Regions from separate parts of the Xanthobacter sp. DMC47 genome, predicted to be linked through region 3. Evidence: predicted binding sites of a transcription regulator. Region 3 holds the regulator's gene; each other region holds the start of a gene.

Region 1 (2,264 bases), on a different contig from region 3:
GCGGCAAGCTTCAGGTGGCGGACGACGCCGTGCATCTTTCCGTGGAACTGCCCTTCATGCTGGATCTCATCGCCCGCAAGGCGAAGGACCTCATCCAGAAGCAGGGCCGGCTCATGCTTGAGAAGAAATAGGCCGGCTCAGGCCGTCTCCAGCTCAAGCGTCAACGTATCGATGGAGAACGAGCCGTCCGGCTCGAACTCGAAATGGGTTGCCACGTCCGCACTCGCGCCCGCCATCAGCGAGCGGATGGCGGCCACGTGCAGCTCCGGCGTGCGGATGCGCGCCACCCAGGAGGCGAACTCCAGCCTCAGGCGCCGGTGTGCCGTGCGCACCACCCGGAACCCCGCCTCCTCGGCGAAGCGCGTCCATTCGGAGGCGCTGTAGTCCCGCCCGTGGGAGGGATCGCGGAGCAATTCCACAGTTTGCAGGAAGGTGTCGGCGACCGGCCATTCGGGGGCGATCACGTCCATCACGACGACCTGCCCGCCCTCTTTCACCACCCGCCGCACCTCTGCAAGCGCCCGCGGCACGTCGCGCCAATGGTGCGCGCTGTAGCGGGACGCCACCATGTCGAAGCTCGCATCGGCGAACGGCAGGCGCTCGGCCCCGCCCTGCTGCCTGGCGATGTTGGCAAGGCCGCGCGCCTTCGCCTCCGCCGCGACGGCGCCCAGCATCTCCTCGGACAGATCGTAGGCCACCACCTCGCCCGCGAACGGCGCGGCGGTGAAGCTCACATGCCCGCCGCCACAGCCGAGGTCCAGCAGCCGGGCGGGCTGCGCCTCTTCCACGAGGGCCTTGAGTGCATCGAGGTCCGCGCCGCGGGCATGGACCGCGCTCGCCACATAGGCGGCGGCCTGCGGGCCGAACATCTCGACCACATGGGCCTCATGACTGCGCGCGCCTGCACCCTCGGCGGCCATGGCGGTTCTCCCTGATCCTTTTGCTACCTCCAAGCATAGCCGGGGTGGCGCGGGGCGCAAGCATGATCGTTCCTCTTTCGTTCTTGCGGGCACGCCCACGCTCCGCTACCTTGAGGTGCAGACGGGCAGCAGGCAGGGGGCGGCTGTGATCCAGCGGGTGGCGACAGTCGCGTTCGAGGGCGTCGAGGCGCGCCCGGTGGATGTGCAGGTGCATGTGGCCGCGGGCCTGCCGGCCTTTACCATCGTCGGCCTGCCCGACAAGGCGGTGACCGAGGCCAAGGAGCGGGTGCGCGCCGCGCTCATCGCCTCCGGCCTCGCTTTGCCGGCGCGGCGCATCACGGTGAATCTCGCGCCCGCCGACCTGCCCAAGGAAGGCTCCCACTACGATCTGCCCATCGCGCTGGGGCTGATGGCCGCCATCGGCGCCATTCCCGGCGATGCCCTGGCGGGCTTCACGGTGGTGGGTGAACTGGCGCTGGACGGCGCGATCGCGGCCGTGGCCGGCGTACTGCCGGCGGCCATCGGCGCCAATGCCCGCGGCCACGGCCTCATCTGCCCCGCCCCGTGCGGCGCCGAGGCCGCCTGGGCCAGCCCCGACATGGAAATTCTCGCCCCCCAGTCGCTGATCCAGCTCGCCAACCATATGACCGGCCGCCAGGTGATGGGCCGGCCCGAGCCGCGGATGAAGCCGCCGGGGGACATCATGCTCGACCTCCGGGACGTGAAGGGCCAGGAGACCGCCAAGCGGGCCCTGGAGGTGGCGGCCGCCGGGGGGCACAATCTGCTGTTCGTCGGCCCGCCGGGCGCGGGCAAGTCCATGCTGGCGCAGCGCCTGCCCTCCATCCTGCCGCCGCTGTCGCCGGTCGAGATGCTGGATGTGTCCATGATCGCCTCGGTGGCCGGTACCATCGAGGACGGCGCGCTGATGGACCGCCGTCCGTTCCGCGCCCCGCATCACTCGGCCAGCATGGCCGCCATGGTGGGCGGCGGGGCCAAGGCGAAGCCGGGCGAGGTCTCGCTCGCCCACAACGGCGTCCTGTTCCTCGACGAATTGCCGGAATTCACGCCGCAGGTGCTCGATTCCCTGCGCCAGCCGCTGGAGACGGGCGAGGTGCTGATCGCCCGCGCCAACCATCGCGTCACCTATCCCGCGCGCTTCCAGCTCATCGCCGCCATGAACCCCTGCCGCTGCGGCCGGGCCGGCGAACCCGGCTTCACCTGCAAGCGCGGGCCGCGCTGCGCCGACGAATATCAGGCGCGGCTCTCCGGGCCATTCCTCGACCGCATCGACATCCATCTGGAGGTGCCGTCGGTCTCCGCCTCCGACCTCGTGCTGCCGGCCCC
Region 2 (2,264 bases), 210 kb from region 3:
GGCCAAAAGTCAGCACTCGCATGGATTGGAAGGGCGCTTCCTTCTAGCCGATTCACCCTTCCGACGCCAGCAAAACCCCGCCGGTCGGCTCAATTTTTCCCGTTAAAAATCAATAACTTATGTGGAGCATTTTGCCAGTCGCCGCACATTTTGTCGCTTTTGCGTCAGAATGGCCTGAAAAGGCAGGAAAACCCGGCTGGCGAACGGCGCCGCGACGGGGCAACAGGGAACGCCACGCGTTCCCTCCACGCCGAGGCCCCGCACGCAGGAATGGACACTGCAGGACCGGGCCGCGGCCGGGCTCACCACCACTTCGCCCCGCCTCCATCGACCCGACAAGCGTCGGCCGGCCTCAGAAGGGGATTTCGTCGTCGAGATCGGCCGCGGGGCGACCACCACCCGAGCCGCCGCCCATCCCTCCGCCCGCCGGGGCCGGACGGCGCCCGCCGCCGGAACCGCCGCCGCTATAGCCGCCGAAGCTGCCACCGCCGCCACCCATGGGGCTGGCCGAGCCGAAGTCGGAGCCTCCACCGTATTCGTCCGCCCCGGACCCGCCGCCCTCACGGCCGTCGAGCAGCGTCAGCTCGCCGCGATAGGGGCGCAGCACGACCTCGGTGGTGTAGGTCTCGCGGCCATCCTTCTCATACTTGCGGGTCTCGAGCTGGCCCTCGATATAGACCTTGGAGCCCTTCTTCAGGAAACGCTCGGCGACGCCCACCAGATTCTCGTTAAAGATCACCACGCGGTGCCACTCGGTGCGCTCGCGGCGCTCGCCGGAGGCCTTGTCGCGCCAGTTCTCGGACGTGGCAATGGACAGGTTGCAGACGCGGCCGCCGTTCTGGAACGACTTGACCTCCGGGTCGCGGCCCAGATTGCCGATCAGGATCACCTTGTTGACGCTGCCGGCCATCGCGCTCTCCCTCGTGCCGTAGTCCGTTTCTAGGCGCCACCGAAGATCGGTACGCCGCGAATCCCGCACCCTAGCGTCCCCGCCGGGCCATGCGACCCCCGGTGCGGCTTTATCCCCATGATGAACCGATGAACCAACGCGCGCTGCCGCGCGTAACAACTCCAGGCCCCAATGTTCACGTTGTGTTCCTAGCCGACTTCCCCCAGACTGGCAAGGCCATCGGGCGCGCTCCATGCGAGTTGACGGCTCTTTTTGGGTGGCACCCTCCGGAGTTCCGATTATGTTCTCTTCCGCATCGCACAAGGTCCACTACATTTCCCTGAGTTCATGAGCACGTTCCTAGGCGCGCTGCGCGGCTTTCCGGCCGCCAGGGTGCCCGCCGCTGCAAGGGCGGCACGATCGTTCCTCAGGCCCCGACCCCTTTTTGCGCCGCAGGCGCCAGCGGATGTCCATGTCTGATCGCGCAGCTTCCCCGCGTCCCGCCCCCCGCCGCGATGCCCGCACCCTCTCGGTGCGCGGCGCGCGCGAGCACAATCTCAAGAACGTGGACCTCGAAATCCCCCGCGACAGCCTGGTGGTATTCACCGGCCTGTCCGGTTCGGGGAAAAGCTCGCTCGCCTTCGACACGATCTATGCGGAAGGACAGCGGCGCTATGTGGAAAGCCTTTCGGCCTATGCCCGCCAGTTCCTGGAGATGATGCAGAAGCCGGACGTGGACCAGATCGACGGTCTCTCGCCGGCCATCTCCATCGAGCAGAAGACCACATCGAAGAACCCGCGCTCCACGGTCGGCACGGTCACCGAAATTTATGACTACATGCGCCTTCTGTGGGCGCGCACCGGCGTGCCCTATTCGCCGGCCACCGGCCTGCCCATCGAGAGCCAGACCGTCTCGCAGATGGTGGACCGCACCCTTGCGCTGCCGGAAGGCACGCGGCTATTCCTGCTGGCGCCGGTGGTCCGCGGGCGCAAGGGCGAGTATCGCAAGGAACTCGCCGAGTGGATGAAGAAGGGCTTCCAACGGGTCAAGATCGACGGCACCTTCCACGAGATCGCCGAGGCGCCGACCCTCGACAAGAAGTTCAAGCACGACATCGACGTGGTGGTGGACCGCATCGTGGTGCGCGCGGACCTCGCCCAACGCCTCGCCGACAGCTTCGAGACTGCCCTTGGCCTCGCGGATGGCATCGCGGTGGCTGAGTTCGCCGACGAGAAGGACGAGGCGGGGGCACCCCGACGCATCATCTTCTCGGAGAAGTTCGCCTGTCCGGTGTCCGGCTTCACCATTCCGGAGATCGAGCCGCGGCTCTTCTCCTTCAACAATCCCTTCGGCGCCTGCCCGGCCTGCGACGGG
Region 3 (2,264 bases):
TTGCCGGGACGATGGGCGCCGGACAGGCCGTGCGCATCTTCACCGGGGCCGTCGTGCCGGAGGGCGCCGACACGGTGGTGATCCAGGAAAACGTCACCCGCGACGGCGACACCATCACCACCACCGCCCCGACTGCCGCGCTCCGCAACGTGCGCAAGCGCGGCTGCGATTTTTCTGAAAGCGCACCCGGCCTGTTCGCCGGCCGGCGCCTGACCGGCCGCGACATCATGCTCGCCGCCGCCATGGACCATGCGACAGTGCCGGTCGCGCGCCGCCCGCGCGTCGCCTTGCTGCAGACCGGCGACGAACTGGTGCTGCCCGGCCAGGGCACCGGCAACGGCAGCGAGATCGTCGTCTCCAACGCCTTCGGCCTCGCCGAACTCGCCCGCCGCGCCGGGGCCGATGTGACCGACCTCGGCCTCATCAAGGACGACCTTGCGGCCATCCGCGCCGTGGTGGCGCGCGCGCTCTCCGGCGAATTCGATCTCGTGGTCTCCTCGGGTGGCGCCTCCGTGGGCGATCATGACCTGATGGCCCCGGCGCTGAAGGCCGAGGGGGTGGACCTCTCGGTGCATAAGATCGCGCTGCGCCCCGGAAAACCGCTGATGTTCGGCCATCGCGGCGCCGTGCGGGTGCTGGGGCTGCCGGGTAACCCGGTGTCCTCCCACGTCTGCGGGATGGTCTACCTCGTCCCCCTCATCCGCGCTCTGCAGGGTGATTCCCGCCCCGGCCCCGAGACCGTGCCGGCGCGCCTCGCGGCCGACCTGCCGCCCAACGATGTGCGGCGGGATTTCATGCGCGCCACCCTCGACCGGCGCGCGGATGGCTCGATCCACGCCATTCCCTGCGCCTCGCAGGACAGCGCCATGCTGAGCATTCTCTCCGCCGCCGACTGCCTTCTGGTGCGCCCGCCCTTCGCGCCTGCGGGGCGCGTCGGCGACCCCTGCGAGATTATTCCCTTCGACGATTGAGCGTTAACGGGGCCTTCACCACTTGCGGAACACAAAAGGAACAGATAAAGACTGTTCATGATTTGTTTCGCGGCGCACCGGGCTGGATGCGCCTTGAATCGGGACCGGCCGAGAGCGCCGCTTCCGGGCGGTGCCTGCAAGGAACGGGGCCAGGGAATGCTCACTCGGAAGCAATACGACCTTCTGCGCTTCATCCATGAGCGGCTCAAGGAAACCGGGGTCCCCCCCTCCTTCGACGAGATGAAGGAAGCGCTGGACCTGCGCTCCAAGTCTGGCATCCATCGCCTCATCACCGCCCTTGAAGAGCGCGGCTTCATCCGCCGCCTGCCCAACCGCGCCCGTGCGCTGGAAGTGGTGCGCCTGCCCGACAGCGTGGCGCCGGGCCTTGCCTCCGCCCGGTCCGCAGGGCGCGGCTTTTCCCCGTCGGTCATCGAGGGCAGCCTCGGCAAGGTCCGTCCGGTGCCGGAGGACGACGAGGCGGGCCAGGTGGTCTCGGTGCCGGTCATGGGCCGCATCGCCGCCGGCACGCCCATCTCCGCCATTCAGAGCCGCAGCCACACACTGAACATCCCGCCCGAGATGCTGGGATCCGGTGAGCACTTCGCCCTTGAGGTCCGGGGTGACAGCATGATCGAGGCCGGCATCCTCGACGGCGACACGGTGCTCATCCGCAAGTGCGACAGCGCCGATACCGGCGACATCATCGTCGCGCTGGTGGATGACGAGGAAGCCACCCTCAAGCGCCTGCGCAAGAAGGGCGCCTCCATCGCACTGGAGGCTGCCAATCCGGCCTACGAGACCCGCATCTTCGGGCCCGACCGCGTGCGCATCCAGGGCCGGCTCATCGGCCTGATGCGCCGCTACTGATCCTTATTTCTCCTGCGGGAGATCCGGAACGGGGTGAGGGGCGCGGCGGTCCACGCTCAACGGGCGCCTGCGCTTTTTCTTAGAGGCGTTGCCCCTCACCCCGACGCCTCTTGAAGCCCCTCCCATCAGGGCGCGGTCGCATCTGCCTGAGGGTCGCCGGCATCGGCGGTGGCGGGTTCGGATATGGGTTCCGGCGGCAGCGGCGCCATCCAGGGACGGGATACGCCAGCCTTGCGGCTGGATTCGGCGACGAGCGCGCCGTCGCGGAGGGCGAAGGCGAGCGTCCCTGTCCGCGCAAGTTTCGCCGGGGTCAGCACCTCTGCTGGGCAGGTCTTGGGCGGCGGATCGCGGGTGACGACCATACGGGCGTTCAGGCAGTCGGCCTCCAGGCTTTCGGCGCGGCGCGAAATGGCGATAGTGCCGCCG

Evidence for each region. Region 3 encodes LexA, which represses DNA repair genes until DNA is damaged. Its sites were predicted from a motif close to TGTTCNNNNTGTGTTCNG; they were not measured.
Region 1: a site for LexA is predicted at 988-1,005, ahead of ACT54R_RS09875 (YifB family Mg chelatase-like AAA ATPase). Genes of this name have one in related genera too.
Region 2: a site for LexA is predicted at 1,083-1,100, ahead of uvrA (excinuclease ABC subunit UvrA). Genes of this name have one in related genera too.

The regions. Positions count from the first base shown of each region.
Region 1 covers NZ_JBQUZM010000001.1:2,130,691-2,132,954, forward strand. The annotation lists gene ACT54R_RS09865 (polyhydroxyalkanoic acid system family protein) at 1-131, shown strand, start outside; gene ACT54R_RS09870 (class I SAM-dependent methyltransferase) at 138-920, opposite strand; gene ACT54R_RS09875 (YifB family Mg chelatase-like AAA ATPase) at 1,066-2,264, shown strand, end outside.
Region 2 covers NZ_JBQUZM010000006.1:23,552-25,815, reverse strand. The annotation lists gene gyrA (DNA gyrase subunit A) at 1-6, opposite strand, end outside; gene ssb (single-stranded DNA-binding protein) at 353-910, opposite strand; gene uvrA (excinuclease ABC subunit UvrA) at 1,362-2,264, shown strand, end outside.
Region 3 covers NZ_JBQUZM010000006.1:231,040-233,303, forward strand. The annotation lists gene ACT54R_RS23270 (molybdopterin molybdotransferase MoeA) at 1-971, shown strand, start outside; gene lexA (transcriptional repressor LexA) at 1,128-1,838, shown strand; gene ACT54R_RS23280 (ComEC/Rec2 family competence protein) at 1,964-2,264, opposite strand, start outside.